Regions from separate parts of the Cetobacterium sp. NK01 genome, predicted to be linked through region 2. Evidence: riboswitches for the same ligand, from Rfam matches in the RefSeq annotation. Region 2 holds a riboswitch; each other region holds the start of a gene.
What was found. Region 2 has a riboswitch for lysine ahead of NON08_RS12850 (alanine/glycine:cation symporter family protein). Riboswitches for the same ligand answer to the same signal wherever they lie in the genome.

Region 1 (10,172 bases), on a different contig from region 2:
TCTGGAAGATACTTTTCAATGGATAGAGATACTAACTGGGATAGAACAGAAAAGGCTTATGATGCTATAGTAGGAAAAGTTGAAGTGACTGAAAAAACTCCAGAGCAGATTATAGAAGATTCATATGCTGAAAAGATAACTGATGAGTTTATAAAACCAGTTTTATTAACAAAATCAGGAGAGGTTAAAAAAGGGGATGTTGTAATAAACTTCAACTATAGACCAGATAGAGCTAGACAAATAACAAGAGCTTTAACAGATAAAGATTTTAAAGGATTCCAAAGAGAATATTTAGAGCCTAAATACTACTGCATGAGACAGTATGATTCGACTATAGATGCAGAAATTATTTATACAGATAAAGACATAACTAACACTTTAGGAGAAGTTATATCTAACCACAACTTAACTCAGTTAAGAACAGCTGAAACTGAAAAATATGCACACGTTACTTTCTTCTTTAATGGAGGAAAAGAAACTGAATTTAAAGGTGAAGAAAGAATATTAGTTGCATCTCCAAAAGTTGCAACATATGATTTACAACCAGAAATGTCAGCTCCAGAATTAACAAAGAAAGTTTTAGAAGCTTTAGATTCTGATAAGTTTGATGTTATTGTAATGAACTTTGCTAACCCTGATATGGTAGGACACACTGGTGTATTTGATGCAGCTGTAAAAGCGATAAAAGCTGTTGATAAAGGTGTGGGAGAAATTGTTAATAAAGTACTAGAGTTAGATGGAACAGTATTAATAACAGCTGACCATGGGAATGCAGAAAAAATGGTGGATCCAGTAACTAATGAAGCGTTTACTGCGCATACAACAAATGAAGTACCATTTGTATATGTTTCTAATAATTTTAAAGGAGAATTAAACCACGGAAAGTTAGCTGATGTGGCTCCAACAATGCTAGAAATATTACATATTGAGAAACCTGCTGAAATGAACGGTGTTTCTTTAATAAAAAAATAATTGACAGAGAAAACAAATAATGATACTATAATTTAAAGTTTCGAAAATTTAATATTTAGGTAGAGGTTGCGAATAACAAGAGTAACTCAATGGAGCTAGACAGAGCTGTGAAGTTGAGAGAAAGGGGAATTCGCCGAAATAAAGATTGTGTCAAAAATCTTTATTGGGCATGTGAAAAAAATTCACATGACTGTCATCAGATGGACTCTGGTGTTGTGCTATCCAAAATTTGTGATATATTTTGCAGATTAGCTACCGTATTTTTTATACGGTAGTTTTTTTTACCTAAAATTTCAGTGAAACTAAACTAATAAAATTAAACTTGGAGGTTTTAGGATGAACAGAATAACAGAACTATTAAAATTAAGTCCAGTTGCAGTATTGGCAATGTTAATGTTTATGGGATATGATGCATTAATTGCTGCCCCAATAGCAACAGTATACGCAGCATTAGTTGCAGGGGTTGTAGAAAAGAAAAAAGTAAATGATATAATAGAAGCAGTTATAAATAACGCAAAAGAGATGCAAGTAGCATTCTTTATATTAATGGTTGCATATGCTATGGCTGAAGTATTTATGTCCACAGGAGTTGGAGCATCAATAATAAATTTAGCATTAAATGTAGGTTTAACAGGAAGAACAGTTGCAGTTGTTGGAATTGTTGTGACATCAGTTTTATCTATAGCAACAGGAACAAGCTGGGGAACATTTGCTGCTTGTGCACCTATATTTTTATGGCTTAACCATATTGTAGGAGGAAACATTGCTTTAACAGTAGGAGCGATAGCTGGTGGAGCATGTTTTGGAGATAACATAGGACTTATATCAGATACAACAATAGTAAGTTCTGGAATTCAAAAAGTTGAAGTAATAAAGAGAATAAGACACCAAGGATATTGGTCTGGAATGGTTTTAATTTTAGGAATAGTGGCATTTTATATAGCAGGAGTTGTGATGGGATTACCTACAACTACAGGAGATGCAGCAACAGCTATAGGACAAATACCTGAAGAAGTTTGGACAGTGCTAGCAGAAAAAAGAGAATCGGCGGTAACATTATTAAACCAAGTTAAAACAGGTGTGCCAACTTATATGATAATACCTTTAATTCTTGTTTTAATAGCAGCGTTTAGAGGATTAACAACACTTTTATGTTTGTTTATAGGTATATTTGCAGCATATATATTAGGTATGTTTGCAGGAACAGTTGAAAACACAGGAGCATTTTTAAATCTACTATATTCAGGATTTGAGGGTGCAGGATCTTGGGTAATTGTAATGATGATGTGGGTTGCTGCATTTGGCGGAATTATGAAGCTTATGGATGCTTTCAGACCTTTATCAAATATAGTGGTTGCAGTATCAAAAAATGTAAGACAACTTATGTTTTGTAATGGAGTATTATCGATATTAGGAAATGCCGGTTTAGCAGATGAGATGGCTCAAATAGTTACTATGGGACCAATTATAAGAGAGATTGTTGAGAAAAATGTTGAAGGATCACCAGAGGATATTGAGACACTAAGACTTAGAAATGCAACATTTAGTGATGCTCTAGGAGTGTTTGGATCACAACTAATTCCATGGCATGTATATATAGGATTTTATTTAGGAATAGCTCAAGCTGTTTATCCATTGTATAAATTTAGTGCAATGGATATAATCAAATTCAATTTCTTAGCATTAATAGCAGTATCAACAATTTTAATAGCAACATTAACAGGATTAGATAGATTTATTCCAAGATTTGGATTACCAAGTGAACCAAAAGTAAGATTAAAAAAGGCAACTGTAGAAAATTGTGTAGGTGAAAAAGCTTAAAAATTAAAACCCTTACTAAATAAAGTGAGGGTTTTTTTATTTACAAAAGGTTTTATATATGGTAAAATCTAAAGTAAAATAAAATTTCAGGAGGAATCTCTAAAATGATAGGTATAGGAATAGTAGGACTTCCAAATGTTGGAAAGTCAACTCTTTTTAACGCAATAACAAAAGCTGGAGCGGCAGAAGCAGCAAACTATCCGTTCTGTACAATAGAACCAAACGTAGGAATGGTAACAGTTCCAGATCAAAGATTAGATGAGTTATCAAAAATAATAAATCCCCAAAGAGTTCAACATGCAACAGTTGAATTTGTTGATATTGCAGGTTTAGTTGAGGGAGCAGCAAAAGGAGAAGGACTAGGAAATAAGTTCCTATCAAATATTAGAACTACTGCTGCTATTTGCCAAGTTGTTAGATGTTTTGAAGATGAAAACATTATTCACGTAAGTGGAAGCGTAGATCCAATAAGAGATATTGAAATAATCAATGGAGAGTTAATCTTAGCTGATATGGAGACTATTGAAAAAGCTATAGAAAAACAATCGAAATTATTCAAGGCAAAAAATAAAGAAGCGTTAGTTTTAATGCCAGTTTTAGAAAAGTGTAAAGCTCATTTAGATGAGTATAAAATGTTAAGAACACTAGCATTAACTCCTGAAGAACAAGAGTTAATGAGAACATACCAACTTTTAACACAAAAACCAATGATGTTTGCAGCAAATGTATCAGAAGATGAGTTAGCTACAGGAAACGAATATGTAGAGAAAGTAAAAGAGTATGCAGGGAATTTAGGAGCGGAAGTTGTAGTGGTTTCTGCAAAAGTTGAATCAGAACTTCAAGAGATGGAAGATGAAGATAAAAAAGAGTTTTTAGAAGCTTTAGGTGTAGAAGAGCCAGGTTTAAATAGATTGATAAGAGCAGGATTTAAACTACTAGGATTACAAACTTATTTTACAGCAGGAGTAAAAGAAGTAAGAGCATGGACTATAAAAATAGGTGATACAGCTCCAAAGGCAGCAGGAGAGATCCATACAGATTTTGAAAGAGGATTTATCAGAGCAAAAGTTGTTGGATATGAAGACTTCATAAAATATTCTGGATGGAAAGGAGCTCAGGAAGCTGGAGTTCTAAGACTAGAAGGAAAAGAATATATTGTAAAAGATGGAGACTTAATGGAGTTTTTATTTAATGTATAAAATATAAAGGGTTGTTAAGAAAAATTACTTGACAACCTCTAAAAAAACTAGTAAAATATTAAGGTATTGTAATTATAAGGAGGATAACATTGATAATCAAGCTTAGTGAAATTATTAATGAATCAGAGGTAGCCTTTGATTATGTTGAAAAGACTATGGATTCTATGGACACTCCAGAAGGTGTAACTATAAAAGGAAAAGCCTATAAAGAGGGAAATAGTTATGTAGTTGAAGGGTCTTATAGAGCAGTACTAAGATTAGAGTGTGTTAGATGTTTGGCGGAAATAGAACCTTTAATTCAAGGCGAATTTAAAGGAGAATATCTAGATCCGAAAGAATATTCTAAGTATATGTCTAGTCTGAAGCCAGAAGAGGAGTTTGGAGACAAACATTTTGAAGAAGCTGTAAATAGCGAAATAAATATCTCAAATCTGGTTAGAGAATATATAATACTTGATTTGTCACAATATGAGGCATGTCTTCCAGAGTGTTCGGATACTTCTGAAGTAGAGAAATACTCTAAAGAAGATGTTGACCCAAGATGGCAGCAATTATTAGACATAAAATTTTAAATTTTTAAATATGAATGTATTAGGAGGGAAACTAAGATGGCAGTACCTAAGAAGAAAACTTCGAAAGCTAAGAAAAACATGAGAAGATCTCACCACGCATTAACAGGTTCTACTTTAGCTACTTGTGACAAATGTGGAGCACCAAGAAGACCGCACAGAGTTTGTCTTGCATGTGGAGATTACAACGGAAAGCAAGTATTAGCTACTGAAGTAGAGTAATATCTTATAAAAAAAAGCGGGATAGTTAAATCTTGCTTTTTTTTATTTCCCAAAATATGATATAATACTTAATAATTATATATTGATTGAGGAGAAAATATGAGAATCGCTTTAGATGCCATGGGTGGAGATTTTGCACCTTTTGAAACAGTAAAAGGAGCAGTACAGGCTTTAGATGAACTAAAAAATTTAACTGTGGTTTTAGTTGGAAAAAAAGAAAAAATAGAAGAAGAATTAAAAAAGTATACATATGATAAAAATAGAATAGAGATCTTTGATGCTAGAGAAGTGGTAGAAATGACAGATGACCCAATGACGGCTGTAAAAACAAAAAAAGATTCATCTATGAATAGAATGTTAGAGCTAGTAAAATCAGGAGATGTAGAAGCGTCAGTTTCTGCTGGTAATACAGGAGCTCTAATTAGTGCTAGTCAATTGAAACTAAGAAGAATAAAAGGAGTTTTAAGACCGGCCATAACAACAATATTTCCTAGTAAAAAAAGAGATATAGTTCTAATGGATGTTGGAGCTAATGCAGATTGTAGACCTGAATTCATAAACCAATTTGGATTAATGGGATCATTGTATTACGAAGAAATGTTCGGAGTAAATAATCCAAGAGTTGGATTGCTCAATATTGGAACGGAAGAGGGAAAAGGAAATGAAATAACAAGAGAAGCCTTTAATCTTCTAAAAAATAATGATAAAATAAACTTTATAGGAAATATAGAGAGTAGAGAGATGATGGACGGAGATGTAGATGTAGTTGTAACTGATGGTTTTACAGGAAATATGGTCTTGAAAACAGCTGAAGGTACAGCTAAATTTATATTTTCTATATTAAAAGATGAAATTCAAAAAAGTTTATTAGGAAAAATAGGAGCTCTTTTTCTAAAGCCTATTTTTAAAAATTTAAAAAGAAAATTGGATTCTTCTGAATATGGAGGAGCATTATTTTTAGGAATAAATGGAATCTCTATAAAAGCTCACGGGAATTCAACAGCTAGAGGAATAAAAAATGCTTTAAAAGTTGCCAATAAGTTTGCTGAAGACAAATTTATAGATAGATTAACAGAGGTAATGAAACAGAGCCAAGGAGGAAGCGATGAAGCTTAAAAATGTAGGTATAATAGGATTAGGAACATATGTTCCAGAAAATGTAATGACAAATTTTGATTTTGAAAAAATTATAGATACATCAGATGAGTGGATTAGAACAAGAACTGGAATAGAGGAAAGAAGGTTTGCAAGTGAAAATCAAGCTACATCAGATCTTGGAGCAGAAGCATCGAAAAAAGCTTTAGAAAAAGCTGGAATCTCTGCAGAAGATATAGATATGATAATTTTAGCTACAACAACACCTGATTATCCAATTCAAAGTACAGCTTGTGTTGTGCAAGAGTTAATAGGAGCTGTGAATGCAGCAGCAGTTGATATAAATGCGGCTTGTAGTGGATTTGTATATGCATTAACAATGGCAAAAGGACTTATATCATCAGGAATGAATAAAAAAATATTAGTTATAGGAGCAGAAGTTCTTTCGAAATGTGTAGATATGCAAGATAGAAATACTTGTGTTTTATTTGGAGACGGAGCAGCAGCAGCAGTAGTAGCAGAAGTAGAAGATGGATACGGAATGATATCTCAATTCTTAGGAGCTGAAGCCGATATAAAAGGGGCTTTAAGAACACCAGCAGGTGGAACTAGAAAACCATTAAGTCAAGAAGTTTTAGATGAGAGATCTAACTTTTTACAAATGAAAGGGCAAGATGTGTTTAAGTTTGCTGTAAAAGCTCTTCCAAAAGCGACATTAGAAGCTTTAGAGGGTGCAAATTTAAAAGCAGAGGATATAGACATGGTATTTCCACATCAAGCAAATGTAAGAATAATTGAAGCAGCTTCAAAAAGACTTGAAATTCCAATGGAAAAATTCTATTTAAATTTAAATAGATATGGAAATACTTCTTCAGCTTCAATAGGATTAGCTTTAGGAGAAGCTCTAGAGAAAGGGCTTGTTAAGAAAGGAGATACAATTGCTTTAACAGGATTTGGAGCAGGGTTAACATATGCATCAATGATTATAAAGTGGTCGTATTAAATTTAAAATTGACATAGTAAAAATAATATGGTATATTAAAAAACACATGTTATTTATAAAAAAGGAGTTAAGATGAGTAAAATAGCTTTTGTTTTTCCTGGTCAAGGTACACAGTATGTTGGAATGGGAAAAGAACTTTATGAAAATAACGAAATAGCTAAAAAGGAGTTTGATAAGATCTTCTCTAATTTAGATTTTGATTTAAAAGCGGTTATGTTTGAAGGAACTGAGGAAGAGTTAAAAGATACTAAAAATACTCAACCAGCAATAGTCGCTATGAGTTTAGTTTTAGAAAAATTATTAAGAGCAAAAGGAATAAATCCAGATTTTGTAGCAGGACATTCAGTAGGAGAATACTCAGCAATAGGATCTGCTGGATTTTTATCAATGGAAGATACAGTAAAGTTAACTTCTTTAAGAGGAAGAGCTATGAGCAAAGTTTCAGGAGAAGTTTCAGGAACAATGGCAGCAATAATAGGGCTTGATTCTGATAAAATAGTTGAAACTTTAAAAGAAATTGACGGAGTTGTGGAAGCTGTAAATTTCAATGAACCAAAGCAAACTGTAATAGCTGGAGAAAAAGAAGCTATTGGAAAAGCTTGTATTGCTTTAAAAGAAGCAGGAGCAAGAAGAGCTATGGAATTAGCTGTTTCAGGACCATTTCACTCGAGTTTAATGCAACCAGCTGGACAAATACTAAAAGAAGCTTTAGAAGAGTTTAAGTTTAAAAATTCTGAGATACCATTAATAGCTAATACTACAGCAAAAGAAATAACAACAGTAGAGGAATTAAAAGAAGAGTTATACAGACAAAGTTTTGGACCTGTAAAATGGGTAGATACAATAACGACTTTAAAAGATAATGGAGTGACGACTATATATGAGATTGGGCCAGGAAAAGTATTGAATGGCTTAATAAAGAAAATTGATAAAGAGATTGAAGTTATCAATGTAGAAAAACTTTCAGATTTAGCTTAGTCTTTTAAAGATTATAAAACTTGAAAAAATATATTAAATTTGCTAATATATTAATATAAATAATTTAAAAATTAGGAGGAAAACAAATGTTAGATAAAATAAGAGAAATAGTTGTAGAGCAATTAGGAGTTGACGCTGATCAAGTAACTTTAGAGGCAAACTTCGTAGAGGATTTAGGAGCAGATTCATTAGATACTGTTGAGTTAATAATGGCTTTTGAAGAGGAGTTCGACGTAGAGATTCCTGATACAGAAGCAGAGAAAATTAAAACTGTTCAAGATGTTGTAAACTACATTGAGGCAAATAAGTAAGATAAATTCAAAGGGGTATGAAAGTACCCCTTTAGTTATATTTTTTGGAAAAATAATAAAGAGGTGGATAAATAATGAGAAGAGTAGTTGTAACAGGAGTTGGTTTAATAACTTCACTGGGAACTGGGACGGAAAAATCTTGGGAAGCTATAAAAGCTGGAAAATGTGGAATAAAAGAGATTAAATCTTTTGATACAACAGAGAGTGCTGTTAAGATAGCAGGAGAGGTTACTGACTTTGATCCAACTGAGTTTGGAATAGAAAAAAAAGAGGTAAAAAAATTAGCTAGAAATACACAATTTGCAATTGCCGCTGCAAAAATGGCATTAGAGGACTCAGGTCTTGTTATAGATGAAAAAAATGCAACTAAAGTTGGAACAATTGTATCGTCAGGAATTGGTGGAATAGAAATTTTTGAAGATCAATATGGAACAATGTTAGAAAAGGGAGCAAGAAGAATATCTCCATTTACAATTCCAGCTATGATAAATAACATGGCATCAGGAAATGTAGGAATATATTTTGGAGCTAAAGGGCCTAATAAGGCTGTAGTAACAGCATGTGCGGCAGGAACTCACTCAATTGGTGATTCTTATGAGATGATAAAATCAGGAAGAACAGATGCAATGATTACAGGTGGAACAGAAGCTTGTATAACAAAGTTTGCTATAAATGCTTTTGCAAATATGAAAGCTTTATCGACTAGAAATGATGAGCCACAAAAAGCTTCAAGACCTTTTACAGCAGATAGAGACGGATTTGTTATGGGAGAGGGAGCAGGAATTCTTATTTTAGAAGAGTTAGAATCAGCAAAAGCAAGAGGAGCAAAAATATATGCAGAAGTAGTAGGATACGGTGAAACTTGCGATGCTTATCACATAACATCTCCAGCAGAAGGTGGAGAAGGAGCAACAAGAGCATTTGTTATGGCTATGGAAGAGGGAAATATAAAACCTGAAGAAGTTGGATATATTAACGCTCATGGAACATCAACACCAGCTAATGATAGAAATGAAACTGCTGCAATAAAAGATGCTTTCGGTGAAGCAGCATATAAGATGAATATATCTTCAACAAAAGGTGCAACAGGGCATGGATTAGGAGCAGCAGGTGGAATTGAAGGAGTAATTTTAGCTCTATCAATAGCAGAAGGGGTAGTACCACCTACTATAAACTTAGATAATCCAGATCCAACATTAGATTTAAACTATACTCCGAATGAAATGGTAAAAAGAGAGATTGAAGTTGCAATGTCAAGTTCATTAGGATTTGGTGGACATAATGCTGTAATAGCAATGAGAAAATATAAATAAAAAAGGAGAAGATAAGTGAAAAAATCATATCTAGAATTAGAAGATAAAATAGGTTATACCTTTAATAATAAGGAACTATTAAAAAATGCACTTATCCATAGATCTTTTGGTAATGAACACGCTAAATACAGAAAGTTAAATAATGAGAGACTAGAACTGCTAGGAGACGCAGTTCTAGATCTTATTGTAACAGAGTATTTATATAAAAGTTATCCAAATGCTTTGGAAGGAGATTTAGCAAAGTTAAAAGCTATGGTAGTAAGTGAGCCTGTATTGGCAAAGATATCAAAAAATTTAGATTTTGGTCAATATTTAATGCTAAGTAAAGGTGAAGAATTAACAGGTGGAAGAGAAAGAAACTCGATATTAGGAGATGTTTTTGAAGCTATATTAGGAGCAATCTATTTAGATTCAGATTTTGTAACAGCTAAAAATATAGCCATGAAATATTTAAAATATCCAATTGAACATATAAATGAAAATGAAGATATACTTGATTTTAAAACAATATTGCAGGAGTACAGTCAGAAAGAATATAAGATAATCCCAACGTATCAAGTAGTAAGCGAAGTGGGACCAGATCATTTAAAAGTTTTTGAGGTTGTTGCAATTATAAAAGATGATTTAAAAGGATATGGAAAAGGAAAAAATAAAAAAAGTGCAGAACAATCAGCAGCAAAAGATATCTG
Region 2 (10,172 bases):
CCAATAGCAAGAAGTAATCCAGGAAAAGAGAACATTACATCACAACATCTCATAATAATACTTTCTATTTTTCCACCATAATATCCTGCTACAAGTCCTAAAATACATCCTATAAATGCTCCAATTGAAACAGCTGTTAAAGAAACCAAAAGAGACAACCTAGTTCCTGCGACAACTCTACTAAAAAGATCCCTACCGTATTCATCAGTTCCAAACCAATGTTTTGAACTAGGTTCAGCTAATAGATTTTCATAGTCAGCGTAGTTTAAATCATATGGAACTGGTTGAAAAATAGCTATAATAACTAAAAAAATTATAAATAAAAGTGAAATAACTGCAACTTTTCTTTTAAAAAAATTCTCTAAAAACTCCCTAAAAGGATTTTTGAAAACATCTTTCTCATCCATAATATCTCTCCTTTTTAATCGTATCTAATTTTGGGATTTAAAATTCCATATAAAACATCCACTACAAGATTAACTACAATAAACTGTAAAGTAAAAATTAATAAAATTACTTGAATAACTGTATAATCTCTAAAAAGGATAGAATCAATAAGCAATCTTCCTAAACCTGGAATTGTAAAAACTGTTTCTACTAAAACTGATCCTGCTAATAAAAATCCAAATTGTAATCCAACTATAGTCACTACATCTATAAGAGAATTTCTAAGAGTGTGCTTCATAATAACCCAAAATTCACTAATCCCTTTAGCTCTTGAAGTTCTAATATAAGGTTCTTTTAAAATTTCACACATAGATGATCTCGTATATCTCGCTATCATTGATGTTATTCCAGCTCCTAAAGTTATAGCGGGAAGAATATAACTTTTAAATGAGTCTGTTCCTCCTGTAGGAAACCAACCAAGGTTAACAGAAAATACTTGAATTAACATTAACCCTAACCAAAAAAGTGGTAAAGATATTCCCGATATAGCTCCTATCATTACAACATAATCTAAAACCTTACCTCTATTAATAGCTGAAATTATTCCAGCAACTACCCCAAAGATTGTTGCCCAAATAATCGATAAAATAGCTAACATAAAAGTTGGTTTAAATCTTGGAGATATCATATCTTTTATAGGAAGCCCTGTCTTAATTGAATTTCCAAGCTCTCCACTAAAAAAAGTTTTTACAAAGTTAAAATATTGTATATGAAGAGGCTTTGTAAGCCCTAAATGTTCTCTCATCAATTGAATCTCATCAATTGTGGCATTTTGACCAGCAAGTAATCTAGCTGGATCTCCTGGAATTAAATGAATAAACATAAAAATCAAAATTGAAACTATAAATAATATAGGAATTGTGTTAACTAATCTTCGAAAAAAGTAACCCTTCATAGTACTCTCCTTTTAAAAATTTATAATAAAAAGGTAGTTGTAAAAAACAACTACCTACATAATTTTATAGTTTTATTTAGTAGTGTTAGCTTTAGCAAAATTTATAGTTCCGTCAGGCATCACATAAACACCTTGAGTTGTTTTTCTTTTAGCAGAAAGTAGTTGATCAGAACCTAAGAATATCCAAGGCGCATCTTCCCAAATAGTTTCTTGTAACTGAGCATAAACTTCCCCTCTTTTTTGAGGATTTACTTCTGTTGCTCCTTTTTCAAGAAGTTCATCTACTTTTGGATTATTGTAATATGCGGTATTTGCAGAAACAGGTGGTGCAAACTTACTATGAAATAGATTTTTAGTAGCTCCATCTATATCAAATGATGACCAGTTTACATACCACATATTTATAGTAGCATCTTCTGGAGTTTGTACACTATAGATTGAATTTGAAAGAGTCCCCTCTTCCATCGGCATAACTTCAACATCTATTCCAATTTGAGCAAGTTGTTGATGAATAAACTGCATACCTTTCATATCTTCAGTATTATTCGATCCCCAAATAGTAGCTTTAAATCCATTTGGATATCCAGCTTCTTTCATTAATTCTTTAGCTTTATTTACATCGTAGTTATAAGGTGTTAATTTTACATGATACTCTAATGCTTCTGGAACTGGAGATGTCAATGGAACTAAGTATCCTGACTTTACAACAGCTGAATATGCATTTTTATTAATCGCATGATTTATTGCTTGTCTAACTTTTTTATTTGAAAATATATCTTTATTTGTATTCAATGTTACATACCTTGTTATAGTTGAAAATCCTTTCATAATCTCTACATCATCAGATTTTTCAAGTTTTTTAACCTGTTCAGTTGGCATTGGATAAATAAAATCAGCTTCTCCCGTTTGTAGCATTGCTATTCTAGATCCATTTTCCATAACAGGTCTAAACGTTATTGTATCTACATTTGGTTTTTCTCCCCAATATTCATCATTTCTTTTAACAACTAATTTATCCCCTTGAGTCCAATTTACATAAGTATAAGCTCCTGTTCCTACAGGATTTGTAATAATTCCTTGAGCTCCATATTTTTCAAGAGCAGCTGGACTAACTATTTTCAATGAAGCTATTCTATTTAACATAGGTGCAAAAGGTTGTTTAAGAATCAACTTAATTTCATACTCACCTGATATTTCAACTTTATCAACTGCAACAAAGTTTCTACGTCTTCTTAAATTATTTTTTTCATCCATAACTCTATCAAAATTAAATTTTACTGCTGCTGCATTAAGTGGCGTTCCATCTTGAAATTTAATTCCTTGTCTAATTGGAATTGTATAAACTAAACCATCTTCAGATATTGTATACCCCGTTGCTAATGTTGGTCTTAATGTCATGTCATCATTATATGTAAAAAGTCCTTCATACATAGTTGATACTGCAGTTCCTGAAAGTGTATCTGAAAGATTATGAGGATCTAAAGAGATAAAGTTAGCATTAACTGCTACAGTTATATCTTTTCCTTCTGCAAAACTAAGTGATGATGCTATGAGCATTAAAATTCCAATTCGACCTAAAGTTTTTTTCATTAATTCCCTCCTGTAAATTCAAATAGTGCAATATTCCAATCAATATTAGTATGAGTATATACTTTATTTTAACTCGAAAGTCAAGAGTGAATTAAAAAATATAAATAAAGGTTTTAGAAGTTTTAACAGTGTTTGGCAAAAATTCTCCTACCTATTTAGGTGGTGAGATGAATTGCCTTTCCTTTTTATTTACAGTTTCCAAAAATGTATGGTAAAATATATCAATCGCAATAAATAAAAAGTAGGTATTTCAATAATCTTAGATAAAAATACACATTAAGTATTTAGCATAAATATACATATTGTCTTTTGTATTAAATATCGTAGAAAAGTCTTAAATGATATCATATCTGAAAGACTCAAGAATATTTTTATTAAAATTGCTCCTAAGTACGATATTATTCTTACAGATTGGGAACATGATAAAGATCATATTCGTATACTCATTAGAATGACTCCAAAAACAGAGTTTTCTAAATTCATTAATGCTTATAAGAGTGCTTCTAGTAGGCTCGTAAAAAAGAGTTTCTCAACATTAAATCAATGTTATGGATAGAGACCTTAATGCAAGTATAAATATTCGTAAAGTTGATAGAACTCTACTAGCTTATTGAAATATCTACAGGGTAGGAACGGTCAATATACTTAACACTAGTTAGGGACTTCCCAAGAAATTCCCACTTCTATAAGTTGGAGTAGTTTGCTAAATTGGGATAAAACAGGTTTCACGAAAATATAAAAAATTTAGGGAGGTGAATAACCGTTACCAAAAGAGCCGAAATATCGTGAAGCTAGAGAAAAAATAAGGCTCGTTCATAGAAAAATTTCTAATATTAGAAACAATAATCTTCATCAAATTACTAATAAGATAGTGAAAACCAAACTATCTAAAATTATAATGGAAAATTTAAATGTTAAAAATATGATGAAAAATAGATATCTTTCAAAGGCTATAGCAGAACAAAACTTCTATAAATTTATAACTTATATGAAATATAAGTCTGAATTTAATAGAATAGAGTTTCCTAAAGAAAAAAACTATAATATGTATCGTTCGTTATGCTGGAATTTAAGTCTTTGGAGAGTTATATCAAACTAAAGTAGATAAATTAATTTATTGAAATAGGATTCTATGAATAAGGAATTAAACTTATAAAATTTTATAGATTTTTATAGGTTTATGATAACGGTACTTTTGATATTTGAGGGATTTAAATTTGGTATGTTGTTACAAATTGCTATAGGACCAGTATGTTTATATATTTTTTCCCTAGGAATTAATGAAACCTTTTATCAAGCCGAATTAGGAGTTTTGGGGGTCGTTTTTGGAGATGCTTTTTACATAACCCTTGCAATTTTAGGAATTTCATCTTTTATAAAAAAGAAAAAAATTCAGCATAGATTTAATATTTTAGGAGCTCTAATACTTATTATTTTTGGAGTTGAACTTTTTTTAGGATATTTTGGACTATCATTTCTCCCAAAGATAAATATATCAGAAAACTTTAGTTCAAACTCTCCTTTTTTTAAAGCACTCCTTTTAACAGCTGCAAATCCTATGACAATTATTTTTTGGATAGGGGTTTTTTCTACAAAAATTGATGAAGCAAACTTTACAAAGGTTTCTACATTTCTTTTTGCACTTGGAGCTCTTTTAGCTACATTTTTTTTCCTAACTCTAATAATTTTTTTAGGATCTGTTACAAACAATTTTTTACCAAAAAAAATATTAATCTTATTAAATTCAGGAGTTGGTCTTGCTTTAATATATTTTGGAATTAAAAAAGTATTAAAATCTATAAAATTTAATTTTGATTGACATTAATTTAGAAAATTTTATAAACAATATTAATTAAAAAATAAATAATTTTAGGAGAAGATTTGTGGATAATAAAAATAGAAAAAATATTACAATTGGTTTAAAAGTTATGATTGTAAAAAAAGAAGATCAACGAACTGGAAAATTGACTGAAGGAATTGTAAAAGATATACTTACAAAATCTTTTAATCATCCTCATGGAATAAAAGTAAGACTTGAGGACGGAACTGTTGGAAGAGTAAAAGAGATAAAATAAAAATAGAGAATATAATATTCTCTATTTTTAATAAATTCATTTTTTACCTATTATAAGTTTGTCTAAAGGTAATTTAGGAACAAAATGTTTATAGTTATGTTCTCCTAAATCCTCTCTATAATATTTCATATTTCCATCAATAGCCTCTGTCAAAATAATTTCATCTGTTGGAACACCTATTGGCATAACAAAAAGTGGTATATATTCATTAGATAAGTTCAATAAAGATAAAATCTCATCTTTTTTTACAGGTTCCATAAAGTTAGCACCATATCCTAATGATGTAGCTATTAATTTCATGTTTTGAAGAGCTATTCCACAATCTGCATAAATAAAATTTAGAGGCAATTTAGGTGGGTTATCTGTAAAAATTACTATATATGCTCCTGGAGCTTCATCTTCCAGTGGTTTCCATTCAATTTGACTAGCCCAAATCACATCTTTAAAAAGTTTACTACAAGTTTCTTTGTCATTAATTAAAAAATACCTTAAAAATTGTTTGTTAGCACCTGCCGATGAAAAATGTGCTCCCTCTATAATTTTCATCAAATCTTTCATAGGAACAACTATATTTTTAAAACTTCTATGAGAACGAGCATTTTTAATTAAATTTAAAATTTCCATTTACTACCTCCTAATTTTTTTAACTTATAAATAAAAGAGAGGAGTTTATCATAAACTCCTTTCTTTTTTTGATAAATATACATTGTTAACTTTTTGGAAAAGATATCACTTTTCCTAGAAAATAAAATTTGGGAAGGTTTTATGAGAAGTAAAAACTTCTGTCTATTACTTCTTATATTATATTAAAATTCCTTTTTTTAAATAAAAAAATAAAAGACTTGCTTTTAATTTTTTTTTGTGTTAGCATATTTTTAACAAAAAAAATAAAGGTAGAGGTTGCAAATAACAATAGTAAGTTAATGGAGTTAGACAAGGCTTTGAAATTAACTGAAAGGGAAGTTTGCCGAAATAAAAATTTAGGTCAAAAATTTTTATTGGGCATATAGAAAATATCTATATGACTGTCATTAGTATTTCTAATGTTGTGCTATCCTAAAATTGTAAATAATTTTTATACGTATACTTATAATGAATTTTTACAAAACTACCATAAAATTTATGGTAGTTTTTTTTGTTAAAAAATTTAAAATAATACAAACGGAGGAATTAGAAATGACATACTTAAATACGGTTAACAATATTTTTAGCTTTTTAAATCCTATAACAGATCTCTTGTGGGAATTTCCTAGAAATTTTGAACTTTATAAATCTATTCCAATAATTGGTGAATTTTCATTAGCTATTTTATTATTAATTGGATGCGGACTATACTTTACACTAAAACTTAATTTTGTTCAAGTACGATACTTTAAAAAAAGTATTGAAATTTTAAAAAATAAAAACGAAACAAAAGTTGGGATTTCTCCAATGGCTTCTTTTTTATTAAGTAGCGCTACAAGAATTGGCCCAGGTAATATTATGGGAGTTACAGGTGCTGTTTTAGCAGGAGGACCTGGTGCTTTATTTTGGATGTGGGTTAGTGCATTTTTTGGAATGGCAACATGTTTTGTCGAAGCAACACTTTCTCAAATTTTTAAAGAAAAAAATGGAGATGATTATGTTGGAGGAATTGCTTATTATGGAAGACGTCTTATTAAAAATAGTAAATTAGTTGGATTTTTAATAGCTTTTGCATATATTCTTTATGCATTATTTACTTTACCTTCACAGGTTTTCCATATGTTTACAGCTTTTGGATCTGTTGCTAGTCAAATTACTGGAAATTCTTATGCTAGAACTGATATGATTTATTTAGTTATAGGGCTTTGTATAATTTTATTTACAACGATCATTATATTTGGCGGTATAAAAAGAGTGGCTGCTGTTACAGATTATATAGTTCCTATAATGGCAGTAACATATTTTATTATAGCTTTATTTTTAATTGCAACAAACTTAGATAAAGTTCCTTATTTTTTTACTTCAGTTTTTAGCCAAGCTTTTTCTCCTGACGCTATTTTTGGAGGTGCTATGGGAATAGCTTTACAACAAGGTATAAAAAGAGGACTTATGTCTAACGAGGCTGGTCAAGGAACTGTTACTATGGCTGCAGCTGCAGCTGATGCAAAACATCCTGTGGAGCAAGGATTTATTCAATCCTTCGGTGTTTTTATAGATACTTTTGTCATCTGTACAATTTCAGGCTTCTTAGTCATAATTGCAAATTTATGGAATTTAGATGGATTTGATTTTCTATCATTAAGAGGAGATAAATTAGGATATTTTATAATGTCATTAAAAACACTTTCTCCTTCAATATTAGAAAAACCTATTCAACTTCTTGTTGCTATGTGTTATGGTATGTTTGCTTTTTCAACGATTCTAGGAATGATTGCTTTTATAGAAGTATCTGCAACTGAGATATCAAGAAAAAAAATATTCTTAAATAGTATGAAACTAATTTCATCTCTAATTTTCATTCCATTTGGAGTAGCTTGTGTATGGTCAGGAGCTGAATTAGATAATATTTGGATAATAAGTGATTTAACAAATATTATGATGGTTTATATAAATGTTCCTTTAATTATAATTGGATTTAAATATACTAAAAATTCTTTAGACAATTATGAAGAAATTTCAGCAACAATTACTAATTATAAAAAAGAAATAGAAGAACTAAATTAAAAATAAGTTTGGAGGCTATTATGAAATATTTGGGAAGTATGAAAAATAAGGATGGCGTTTTAGAAATTGGCGGAATTTTAGTTACACAACTAAAAAAAGAATTTGGTACACCGTTATACATATATGATTTAGATTTAATGGAAAAGAAAATTAAAGCAATAAAAGAGGGTTTTATTAGCGAAAAATTTAAGACTACAATTGTGTATGCTTCAAAGGCATATTTATCAAAAGGCATGGTTCAAATTATTGATAAATTCGGATTAGATATTGATGCTGTTTCAGCAGGAGAACTTCATACTATTTTATCTACAAAAATTGATGCTAAAAAAATTCATATGCACGGAAATAATAAATCTTTGGAAGAAATAGAATTATGTGTCAAAAATAACATTGGCAGTATAATTTTAGATAATAGATTTGAAGCTGAAAAAGTTGCAAAAATATGTAAAATATTTGATAAAAAAATTAATGTTATGCTTCGTTTAAATATAGGTATAGATGCACATACTCATGAATATATAAAAACAGCAAAGCATACCTCTAAATTTGGAGAATCTATTTTTGACAAAGATATCATTAAAATTGTAAAAGAAATAATTGAAAAAGAAGAGTTAAATTTTTTAGGATTTCATTGTCATATTGGATCACAAATTTTTGATGAACTAGCTTTTTGTGAAGGAATTAAAACTATGGTTAAATTTACAAAAGAGATTTCTCAGAATTTAAATATAAATATACCGGAAATAAATATTGGTGGAGGATTTGGAGTTAGATATACAGATGATGATACAGATGTAGATCTAAAAAAATTAATGAAAAAAATTATAACTTCTTTAGAAGAAACTCTAGAAACCGAGAATTTCAAAATTGAAAATGTGTCAATTGAACCAGGTCGTTCTATTGTTGCTCAAGCAGGTAGCACCCTTTATTCAGTTGGAGGATTGAAAAAAACTTTTGGTGGAGAAAAGTATATATTTATAGATGGAGGAATGACAGATAATATAAGACCTGCTCTTTATAATGCAAAATATGAAAGTATTGTTGCTAATAAATTAAATAATGAAAAAAAAGAATGTGTGACTTTAGCAGGAAAATGTTGTGAATCAGGAGATATTATTATAAAAGATACCAAGCTAAGTAAATGTGATGAAGGAGATTTAATAATTGTAAGTTGTACTGGAGCATATGGCCATTCAATGAGTAGTAATTATAATAAAGCCTTAAAACCACCTGTTGTATTTGTTAAAAATGGAAAAAGTTATCTAATTTCAAAACGAGAAACTTATGAAGACTTAATAAAAAATGACTTATTATTAGAAGATATATAATAATAAAAAATGTTGTGATTTGATATTTATCTTATCACAACATTTTTACTATCTAGTTGAAGGTCCAAGCTAATATTCTGCTTATTTTCTGTCCCTGACTCATTTCTAAAATTTTATATTTTGCACCCAATTTTTCGAGAATTTTTATTGTTGGTTTCAAATTTTCTTTGTTAGAAACCAATGATGTAAAATAATTTACTTGTTTGGAAAAAATAGCACTCTCTTTTGCCATTTTTTTTAGAAAAAGTTTTTCACCACCCGAACACCATAATTCAGCTTTTTGCCCTCCAAAATTTAAACCTTTTTTTATTGTTTTATTTTTTTTATTAAGATTATCAACTTTTCTTTTATTTGCATTTAAAGCCTCTTCTAAAGATGAGTGAAATGGAGGATTACACATAGTTAAATCAAATCTATCTTTTTTTTCAATAATTCCAATAAATATATGATTTTTATCATTTTGAAGTTTAAGTTTTATTTTATTTTTTAGATTTTTATTTGAATTAATTATTTTTTGAGCATTATCAATAGACTTAGGATCTATATCTGAAGCAGTATAGTTCCAATCATAAGTTTGACTTCCAATAATAGGATATATACAATTAGCTCCTGTTCCTATATCTAAAACATTTACATTCTTCTTTTTTAAAATTAAATCCGCTATATAATGAATATAATCTGCTCTTCCTGGAATAGGTGGGCATAAAAAACCTTCTGGAATATCCCAATTATCAACATTATAATACGTTTTTATTAAAGCTTTATTTAAAGTAACTACAGATTGATTATTACTAAAATCAATGGTATCTTCTCCAGCAGGATTTTTTATAATGAATAATTTTAACTCAGGAAGATTATCCCCCAAAATCCCAAAATCATACTTTCCTTTGTGAGGATTATTAGTGTGTAACTCCCCTTTTTTCACTTGTTTTTTCAATAAAAACACTCCTTAAATTTCTTCTTCTATTTTTAACTCTTTAATAGTTTTTCTATTTTTAATAATAATTTCTCTATCTCTTCTTTTTTCTTTTTATCAACATTTAATATTTTTTCTTTAATATCGTTAAAGATTTCAAAATTAATATTTGTTTCAATTTCTTTTTTTACTTCTTTTTTTTCTATCAAATTTTTTTCTTTTAAAATACTTTT
Region 3 (10,172 bases), on a different contig from region 2:
GGTTTCCATTTAGTTGTAAATTCAGATATTAAAATTGCAGCAGGAACATTACTTATAAATTGACTTAGAATAATTCCTGTGAAATAAACTTGTGTTGATTCAGATAATAAATTAAACATCCAGGATCTTATTAATTCAATATTTGATAAGTTTCCAACAAAAATGAAAAAGCTAATAAAAGTAGCTAAAAGAATCCAATCTATTTTTTGAAAAATATTTTCTTTTTTATAAGTTAAATACCCAATATTAAAAATTGTGATATAAATAATTGGAAGTTTAAAGAATATACTTAACAAAACCGAGAAAAATATAGCTGTTGAAACAAAAACATTGATATTTTTTTTGAATATAGGAGTTTCAAGTTCAAAAATTAACTCCTCTTTAGAGGTAAAAAAATTAACAAGTAATAAAATAACAAGGCCAATGGTAGATATACCAAAAGTAATTTTAAAAAATTCAATTGGAGTTGGAGCAAATTTAGAATATAAATAGATATTTTGAGGACTCCCCATAGGAGTTAGTGCACTTCCTAAGTTGGCTGCAATAGTTTCTAAAATAATTATTTTTAAAGTTGAAAAATTAGATTTCTTTCCAATTATAATAGTTAATGGAATAAAAGTTATAAGAGCAACATCATTAGTTAGAAACATGCTAAAGAAAAAAACTAAAATAATTAATGCAGCACATATAATTCTTTGACTATTATATTTTTTTAAAAAGTTAATAGCTATAAAATCCAAAACATTTTCTTTTTTATAAAGTTCTACTACAACCATTAGGTTAAAAAGAATCATTAATACATGTGTATCAATATATGAAAACTTAGGAAGAATAATAAAACTTGTGATAATAGCAAAAAAAGTTGCTATTAAAAAAAGAGATTCTGATTTTAATTTACTAAAAAGATTAATGAGTAAAAATTTGTTTAAGTTCATAAAATACCTCTATTTTCTTTTATTTTAGTATTATTATAGTATTTTTAAAAAAATTCAGCAATTTATTTTATAAAATTTGAAAAAAAGTTTGACAATAAGGGATTAAATTTGCTATTATCATTTCAAATAAAAAAATAGGAGGAAATAAAATGACTATGAGAAGAGTTTTAAGGACACATAATAACTATAACAAAAAGAATAGAATTTTTGTGTGCCAAGAAAGCAATCTCAGGTATTTTATTATAGTTTAATTTTTTTATTATTCTATAGATTTATATTATTTGAGTCAGTGTTTTAAAGCACTGGCTTTTTTTATACAAAAAAATATTTAGGAGGATATTATGAAAAAAATATTAGGAATTTTATTATTTATTTTAATGGGAGCAATTGTATTATCAAAAGAAGTATTATATGTTGGAACAAATGCTGAGTTTGCACCTTTTGAGTATATGGAAAATGGGGAGATTATAGGATTTGATATTGATTTAATAAATAAAATTGGTGAAAAAATTGGAAAAGAGATAAAAATAAAGAATATAGCTTTTGATGGATTATTGCCAGCACTTCAAACAAATAAAATAGATTTAATAATTGCAGGAATGACAGTAACAAAAGAAAGAGAGAAGTTTGTAAATTTTTCAAATGATTACTTTGTAGCTAATCAAGTTATTATAGTTCCAGAAAATGAAGGTACTATAATCAATATGGATTCATTAAAAAATAAAAAAGTAGGAGTGGTACTTGGATACACAGGGGACTTAATAGTATCTAAAATTCAAGGAGTTAACAAAGTTCAGTACAATTCAGCACCATCTTCTATTATGGCTTTAAAAGGTGGAAATATTGATGCAATGATATTAGATTCAGCTCCAGCTCAAAGTTATGTGGCAAAAAATAAAGGTTTAAAAATAATAGAAATAGATAGTGAAGTTGAAAAATATGCAATAGCAGCAGAAAAAAATAATGAAAATCTTATTAAAAAAGTAAATAAAGCTTTGGAAGAGATAAAAGCAGAGGGTATTTATGATGAATTAATAATAAAACATTTTAATTAGGAGGAGAGAGATGAAGGAAAAGGTTATTTTAGCATATTCAGGAGGATTAGATACATCAGTTATAATTCCATGGTTGAAGGAGAATTATGACTATGAAGTTATTGCAGTGGCAGTAAACGTAGGACAAACAGAGGATTTTAAAGCAATTGAAGAAAAAGCATATTTAACAGGTGCAAGTAAATTTTATTTGGTAGATAAAGTTCATGAATTTGTAGAAGAATATATATTTCCAACATTAAAAGCAGGTGCTATTTATGAAAATAAATATTTGCTAGGAACATCAATGGCAAGACCAGTTATTGGAAAAGCTTTAGTTGAGGTGGCCCATATAGAAGGGACGAAATATATAGCTCATGGAGCAACGGGTAAGGGAAATGATCAAGTAAGATTTGAATTAGCTATAAAAGCTTTGGATCCATCTTTGAAAATAATAGCTCCTTGGAGAATTTGGGATATTAAATCAAGAGAGGAAGAGATTGAATATCTAGAGAAAAATGGAATTACACTTCCGTTTCATAAAAAATCTCCTTATAGTAGAGATGAGAATTTATTTCATGTAAGTCATGAGGGGTTTGACTTAGAATGTCCTTCAAAAGAGCCTAACTATGAGAATGTTTTACAATGGGTTAAGACTCTAGAAGCAGCAAATGAAAAATCTGAGTACATAAGCATTGAATTTATAAAGGGAGTTCCTGTTGCAATAAATGGAGAAAAAATGAGTGGAGTAGAAATTATAAAACAATTAAATAAAATTGGTGGAAATCATGGAATTGGTGTTTTAGATATGGTTGAAAATAGATTGGTTGGAATGAAATCAAGAGGAGTTTATGAAACTCCAGGAGGAACGATTTTATTTTTTGCTCATGAAGAGTTAGAAAGATTGTGCTTAGATAAAGATACGTATCAAGAAAAAATAAAACTATCACATGATTTTTCAAAATTAGTCTATAATGGGCAATGGTTTACAACTTTAAGAAAAGCTATAACAGCTTTTGTAGACATAACTCAAGAGTTCGTGACGGGGGAAGTAAAGCTAAAATTATATAAAGGAAATATTATTTTAGCAGGAACGACATCTCCATTTACACTATATTCAGAGGAATATTCAACTTTTGAAAAAGATAGTGTTTATAATCAAAAAGATGCAGAAGGATTTATAAATCTTTTTGGATTACCGATTAAAATAGAAGCACTTTTAAGAAAAAACTTTTGACATTTGAAAAAAAATATGATATTCTGCCTTAAATTAATATTTTGATAGAGGTTGCAAATTTTATTAGTAAATAAACTGAGATTAGTAGATCAAAGATGTTTGTTAAAAGGAAAATTTGCCGAAGTTTAAGTTTTTCTACTAAAAAATTTAAGCTGGGTACATAAAGAATATTTATGTAACTGTCACCAAATTGGTGTTGTGCTATCGTGGATTATTTTAAGCTAACATAGTTGAAATGAGAGTTTTAAGCGATGGTTATTTTTTTGACTATCGCTTTTTTTATTATTAAAATCATCTAAGGAGGAACTAATGAGAGTAGTAAAAAAATTTGGGGGAAGCTCAGTTGCAACAATAGAAAAAATAAAAGATATAGCTAAAGATATATCTAAAAACTATAAATATGGTGATGAAATTGTAATTGTAGTTTCAGCTATGGGAAAAACAACAGATGAGTTGATAAAATTAGCTAAAGAGATTTCAGAAACTCCAGATGTAAGAGAACTTGATTCATTATTATCAACAGGAGAGCAAAAATCAATCTCTCTTTTAAGTATGGCATTAAAAGAAATTGGATGTAAGGCTATCTCTTTAACTGGTGCTCAAGCAGGGATAAGAACAGGTGGAACACATACTAAAAATAAAATCGAAAGCATAAAAATTGATAGAATAGAAAAGCATTTAAAAGATGGAAAAATTGTAATTGTTGCTGGATTTCAAGGGGTAAATGAAGATGGCGATATAACAACATTAGGAAGAGGTGGATCTGATACGAGTGCTGTTGCCTTAGCTGCAGCATTAAAGTGCGATTGCGAGATATATACAGATGTTACAGGAATATATGGTGTAGACCCTAGAGTTTATAAAAATGCTAAAAAACTTGAAAAAATTTCATACGAGGAGATGATGGAGATGGCAAATTTAGGTGCAGGAGTAATGGAGACTAGAGCAGTTGAAATAGGGAAAAAATATGGTGTTAAGATTTACGTTGGACAAACTTTAGGAGTTGAAACAGGAACATATATATGTGATAATAGTGAAATAATTGAAAAAAAAGCTGTAACAGGAATATCTATAAATAAAAATGTTATAATGGTAAATTTAGAAAACTTTTTAGCAATTCCTAAAAATGTAGCAATCATTTTTAATAATTTAGCTAAGCATAGTGTTAATGTTGATATGATATCACAAAATGAAGTTGAAAACGTTAAGGGAAGTATAGGATTTACTTGTCCTTTGACAGATGAGCACTTTTTAAATAGATCATTAGAGGAGATTGCTAAGGAGATTCCAGATATAGAGGTTACAAAAAGAACAGGAGTTGTAAAAATATCTTTAGTAGGAATAGGAATGATAAGTAATTTTGGCGTAGCAGCAAAAGTTTTTGAAGTATTAGCAGAGATTGATTCATCATTTTATCAATGTACTACATCAGAAATTTCAATCTCGTTAATTATAAAAGAATCTGATACAATAAAAGTAGTAGAAAAATTAGCAGAAGTATTTTCAATATAATGGAGGGACTAAAATGTATAATATAGCAATAGTAGGAGCAAGCGGATTGGTAGGTGGAACTTTTTTAAAAGTTCTAGAGGAGAGAGATTTGCCAATAAAAAATTTATATCTTTTTGCTTCGGCTCGTTCAGCTGGAAAAGAGGTTATTTTTAAAGGGAAAACTTTAGTGATAGAGGAGCTTACAGAAAATAGTTTTGATAGAGAGATAGATATAGCACTATTTTCAGCAGGAGGAGATATTAGTAAGAAATTTGCTCCAATTGCAAGTGAAAAAGGTGTAATAGTAGTTGATAATAGTAGTGCTTGGAGAATGGACGAAAATGTTCCACTAGTAGTACCAGAAGTAAATCCAGAGGATATATTTAAAAATAATGGTATAATAGCTAACCCAAATTGTTCAACGATTCAATCAGTTGTTCCATTAAAAATAATAGATGAGCTATATGGTATAAAAAGAGTTGTGTATTCAACATACCAAGCTGTATCGGGAAGTGGAATAAAAGGAATAGAGGATTTACAAAGAGGATTAAAAGGAGAAGAACCAAAAACATATCCTCATCCAATAGTTAATAATTGTTTACCACATATAGATTCTTTTTTAGAGAATGGATATACTAAAGAGGAAGAAAAAATGATAAATGAAACTCGTAAAATTTTAAATAAAAAAAATCTTCCAATAACTGCAACATGTGTTAGAGTACCAGTTTTAAATGGACATTCTATATCAATAAATGTTGAGTTAGAAAGAGAAGCGAACTTAGAAGAACTAAAAGCAAAATTTAGAGAAACAAAAGGCATTGTGCTTGAAGATGATGTGAAAAATAATAGATACCCATTAGCTACTCAAGCTAATGGAACGGATGAAGTTTATGTGGGGCGTTTAAGAAAAGATTTTAGCATAGAAAAAGGATTAAATTTATGGGTTGTAGCTGATAATATTAGAAAAGGAGCAGCAACAAATGCAGTGCAAATTGCAGAAATTTTAATGAAAAAATAACTAGAGGAGAAAATATGCTAAAAGTAAATCCAAATTTAGATAAAATTGAGATATCTGTTATAAGAAAGATAGCAGAAGCTTGTAGGGAATATGAAGGGGGTGAAAAGCCACTGATTAATCTAACAATAGGAGAACCAGATTTACCACAACCTAAAATAATAATAGATGAAACTATTGGGTACATGAAAGATGCTAAATTAGGTTATCCACAGTTAGGTGGTATGGTTGAGTTAAGAGAAGAGATTGGAAGATATTATAAAGAAAGATATAGTTTAAATATAGAGCCAGATGAAATAATTATAACTGTTGGTAGTACAGAAGGATTATCAACAGCAATAAAGACTATAATTATGCCAGGAGATGAGGTTTTAACTCCTTTACCTGTTTATCCAGGGTATGAGCCATTAATAACATTAGCTGGAGCTAAGTTAATAAAAATGGATACATCAAGTGACAATTTTGAATTGACTGTTGATGTTTTAAAAAAATATGTGACTCCTCAGACGAAAGCTATCATTTTAAATTATCCATCAAATCCATCAGGTATAACTATATCTAGAAAAAATAGAGATGAGATATTAAAATTTGTTAAAGAGAATCATTTGTATATAATAAGCGATGAGGTTTATAGTGAAATTATATTTGAGGGTGAACATAATAGCTTTTTACAAGATGGATATAGAGAAAATGTTATTTTAATTAATGGTTTTTCAAAATCACATTCTTTAACTGGTTGGAGAATAGGATATATAATAGCAAGTAAAAAAATGAGAGAGTATTTGGTAAAGGTACATCAATATGCAGTAACATCAGCGAGTATAATTTCTCAAAAAGGAGCACTAATAGCTTTAAAAGAGTGTAAAGATATATCTTCACAAGTTGAAATTTATAAGAAAAGAGCTGAAAGTGTATATAAAAAGTTAAAAGAAAAACAAATATCTGTTATAAAACCAAAAGGAGCAATCTATATTTTTGTATCCTTAGATGGAATTACAAAATTAAACTCTTTAGATTTTGCTAAGAGTCTTTTAGAAGAGGAAAGAGTTGCAGTTGTTCCTGGAATAGCCTTTGGAATGGATAATTATATAAGAATTTCTTTAGTAAAAGATGAAGAAATTTTAAATGAAGCAATAGATAGATTTATTAATTTTGTAAATAAAAAAGATAGAGAATAAACTCTATCTTTTTTATTAAAATTTAACTTTATTTACTTCATCAGCAAATTTTTTAGTAATAAGTTGAGGTCTAGTGATAGCACCACCAACAACAACAGCATAAGATCCTAATTCCATTGCTAATTTTGATTTCTCTGGAGTGTCAAAATTTCCTTCAGCAATTATAGGAGTTTTACATTTTGATATTAACTCTTTAAGAACATCAAAGTTATTTAAGCCTTTAGACTGTTCAGTGTATCCAACTAAAGTTGTTCCAATATAATCAAAACCTAATTTTTCTGCACGAACTCCCTCTTCAGTAGTAGATATATCAGCCATAAATTTTTGGTTAGGATATTTAACTTTTAAAGACTTTAAAAGATTTAAATCAGCATTTATAGTAGCATCAAGAGCAATGACATCAATATCAGTAGCAATAAGTGCTTCTAACTCTTTTTCAGTGGGAGTAATATAAGAAACCATATTCTCATAATCTTTTTTTATGATACCAATGATTGGTAAATCAACTACTTTTTTTATTTCAAGAATATCTTCTACTCCATTTGCTCTAATTCCAACAGCTCCTCCTATTTGAGCAGCAACAGCCATTCTGCCCATTATAAATGAACTGTGTAAAGGTTCGTTTTCTAGTGCTTGACATGATACAATAAGACCTCTTTTCATAAAATCCTCCTAGTTGTTATTTTCTATAATCTCATTTATTTTTTGTTTAATAGGATCAGCCATAGCTCCAAAAATAGCTTGAATCCCACCTTGTACTTCTAAAACTCCAGTTGCACCAAGACTTTTTAATTTAGCTTTGTCAACTTTAGATACATCTTTAACAGATACTCTAAGTCTTGTTATACAAGCATCAACATCATCAATATTTTCTTTTCCACCAAGAGCAGCTAAAACTTCTTTAGATGTTTCAAAAAGAGAATCTTTAGTTACTATTTTAATCTCTTCATCATCTCCCTCTCTACCAGGAGTTGCAATGTTGAAACGCTTAATTAAGAATACAAAAGAAAAATAATACAGAGCAAACCAAATCGCTCCAATTATTAAAACATACATCCAATTAGTCGCTTCATTTCCTTGTAGAACACCAAAAAGAGTAAAGTCTATTAAACCTCCAGAGAATGTATTTCCAATAGATATATTTAATAAATCAGCTACAAGAAAAGATAAACCATCAAAGAATGCATGAACTCCATATAACCAAGGAGCAACAAATAAAAACATAAATTCGATAGGTTCTGTAATTCCTGTGATAAAAGATGTAATTGCAGCTCCTAAAAATAATCCACCAACAAGTTTTCTTTTATTTAGAGGTGTACAATGGTACATAGCTAAACAAGCAGCTGGAAGACCAAACATCATAGTAGCAAAACGTCCAGCAAAAAATCTAGTTCCCTCAGTAAATAGACCAGTATGATTAGGATCAGCTAATTGAGCAAAGAAAATATTCTGAGCTCCAACAATAGTTTTTCCAGCAACTTGAGCAGTTCCACCAAGCTCAGTATACCAGAATAAAGGATAAATCATGTGATGTAGTCCAACAGCTCCACTTAGTCTTAAAAGAAAACCATAAAGGAAAGTTCCAAAAATTCCTAAACTAGCAATCGACTTTCCAGCAGATGTTAGCCATCCTTGGAATGTTGGCCATGTTAAGAAAAATATTATACCGATTCCAATTGCTGCAAAAGAAGAAACAATAGGAACAAATCTTGATCCACCAAAGAAACCAAGAACAGCAGGCAGTTTAATATTGCTATATTTATTATGTAGGTAAGCTACTAAAGAACCTATAACAATAGCTCCAACAACACCTGTGTCGATAGACCCTACTTCAGGTTTAAATGCTGTAATTAATCCTTTAATAGAAGCATTCATAACTAAAAAAGCTACAGCACCAGCTAAACCAGCTGTTCCTTTATCTTTTTTAGCTAATCCAATAGCAAGTCCAATACACATAATAAGAGCTAGATTAGCAAAAATAACTTCTCCAGAAGCAGACATAACTTGTAAAATACCTTGTAGAATTGGTATATTTAAGAAAGGATAAGCATTGACAGTGTTTGCGTTTGAAAGAGCTCCTCCAATTCCTAAAAGCAATCCAGCAGCTGGTAAAATAGCTATTGGAAGCATGAATGATTTACCAATTTTTTGTAAATTTTTAAACATAGTAACCTCCTGTTGCATAAATTATTTTCATATAAATATACATATATGAAAATAATTTTCATTAATTATAGTATGAATATATCACATAAATATTAAAATTACAACAAAAAAACAGCTTTTAAGCTGTTTATTTTAAAATTGCTTCAATTGTTAATTGCATTTTTTTTCTTAAATCCTTGTTAGATAAAAGAATTGTAGAGATTAGGTCAAAAAGATACATAGTTGAGAATTGAGTGTTAATAAAATCTCTTTTATGAATAAAATCTGAAGCACAAATCAAAATTAAATCGTTGGAAAATTTTTTTATGGAACTATTAGGAAAACTTGTAACTCCAATTGTATGGGCACCATTTTTTTGAGAAACTCTTAAAGAATCCACAATCTCTTTTGTTTCACCAGAAATAGATATTCCAATAACAAGATCATCAGCTGAAACAATAGCACTATTTATAATCATCATATGAGAATCAGTGATACTAGAAACGTTAAATCCCATTCTTAAAAGTCTTTGCATAAATTCATGTGCAGTAAGTCCAGAGCTTCCTACCCCATATATGTAAATTCTTTTAGCTTTTTTTATCTCTTCAACAACTTTTAAAATAAGTTTTTTATTGATTAATTGGTTTGTTTTTTCGATTACCTCTGTATAATAGTTATGAACAGCTGAGAAAAGATCATTTTCTTTAGGAAGAGGGTTATTAAAAGTTGTATTTAACTTAATTTTCATTTGAACAAAACTATCGCAATTAATTTTTTTAGAAAATCTAGTTATTGTAGAGGTAGATGCTCCCGTTGCTTTTGAAAGGTTGGTGATTGATATATTTTCAATATTATCTTTATGTTTGAGTATATAATTAGCGATATCTTTTTCTTTTTGGGAAAAACTGTTATACCTTTGTTTTATTTCATATACGATATCCAAAGTAAAACCTCCTAGAATATTTATATTATAACTATATCATAAATAAATTTATAAAAAAATAGTTATTTTCATGATATAATAGCCACTAGATAACGATTTCATTGGGGTGAAATATGGAAAAAAAAATAAGAGTGACTTTACCTAGAAAAATAGTTGAGATTTTAGAAAATGATATTGAGGAATTTTTTATAAAAAAA

Region 1: linked by a shared signal. The riboswitch ahead of NON08_RS07125 (Na+/H+ antiporter NhaC family protein) and the one ahead of NON08_RS12850 (alanine/glycine:cation symporter family protein) in region 2 are both predicted to bind lysine.
Region 3: linked by a shared signal. The riboswitch ahead of NON08_RS01860 (aspartate kinase) and the one ahead of NON08_RS12850 (alanine/glycine:cation symporter family protein) in region 2 are both predicted to bind lysine.

What each region holds. Positions count from the first base shown of each region.
Region 1 covers NZ_JANIBO010000001.1:1,457,298-1,467,469, forward strand. Annotated here, with positions in the region: gene gpmI (2,3-bisphosphoglycerate-independent phosphoglycerate mutase) at 1-972, shown strand, start outside; lysine riboswitch at 1,025-1,201, shown strand; gene NON08_RS07125 (Na+/H+ antiporter NhaC family protein) at 1,318-2,793, shown strand; gene ychF (redox-regulated ATPase YchF) at 2,898-3,992, shown strand; gene NON08_RS07135 (YceD family protein) at 4,082-4,564, shown strand; gene rpmF (50S ribosomal protein L32) at 4,601-4,783, shown strand; gene plsX (phosphate acyltransferase PlsX) at 4,883-5,899, shown strand; gene NON08_RS07150 (beta-ketoacyl-ACP synthase III) at 5,889-6,881, shown strand; gene fabD (ACP S-malonyltransferase) at 6,954-7,859, shown strand; gene acpP (acyl carrier protein) at 7,946-8,170, shown strand; gene fabF (beta-ketoacyl-ACP synthase II) at 8,245-9,483, shown strand; gene rnc (ribonuclease III) at 9,499-10,172, shown strand, end outside.
Region 2 covers NZ_JANIBO010000004.1:4,167-14,338, reverse strand. Annotated here, with positions in the region: gene NON08_RS12890 (ABC transporter permease subunit) at 1-407, opposite strand, end outside; gene NON08_RS12885 (ABC transporter permease) at 422-1,342, opposite strand; gene NON08_RS12880 (glutathione ABC transporter substrate-binding protein) at 1,415-2,932, opposite strand; gene tnpA (IS200/IS605 family transposase) at 3,222-3,488, shown strand; partial or broken gene NON08_RS12870 (transposase) at 3,714-4,031, shown strand; gene NON08_RS12865 (LysE family translocator) at 4,155-4,751, shown strand; gene NON08_RS12860 (YwbE family protein) at 4,816-5,007, shown strand; gene NON08_RS12855 (nitroreductase family protein) at 5,044-5,631, opposite strand; lysine riboswitch at 5,894-6,069, shown strand; gene NON08_RS12850 (alanine/glycine:cation symporter family protein) at 6,184-7,695, shown strand; gene lysA (diaminopimelate decarboxylase) at 7,716-9,023, shown strand; gene rlmF (23S rRNA (adenine(1618)-N(6))-methyltransferase RlmF) at 9,076-9,960, opposite strand; gene NON08_RS12835 (hypothetical protein) at 9,993-10,172, opposite strand, start outside.
Region 3 covers NZ_JANIBO010000001.1:368,398-378,569, reverse strand. Annotated here, with positions in the region: gene NON08_RS01875 (SLC13 family permease) at 1-935, opposite strand, end outside; gene NON08_RS01870 (basic amino acid ABC transporter substrate-binding protein) at 1,277-1,990, shown strand; gene NON08_RS01865 (argininosuccinate synthase) at 2,001-3,203, shown strand; lysine riboswitch at 3,241-3,415, shown strand; gene NON08_RS01860 (aspartate kinase) at 3,513-4,715, shown strand; gene NON08_RS01855 (aspartate-semialdehyde dehydrogenase) at 4,729-5,712, shown strand; gene NON08_RS01850 (pyridoxal phosphate-dependent aminotransferase) at 5,727-6,887, shown strand; gene NON08_RS01845 (N-acetylmannosamine-6-phosphate 2-epimerase) at 6,903-7,550, opposite strand; gene NON08_RS01840 (PTS transporter subunit EIIC) at 7,560-9,053, opposite strand; gene NON08_RS01835 (MurR/RpiR family transcriptional regulator) at 9,181-9,975, opposite strand; gene NON08_RS01830 (WYL domain-containing protein) at 10,089-10,172, shown strand, end outside.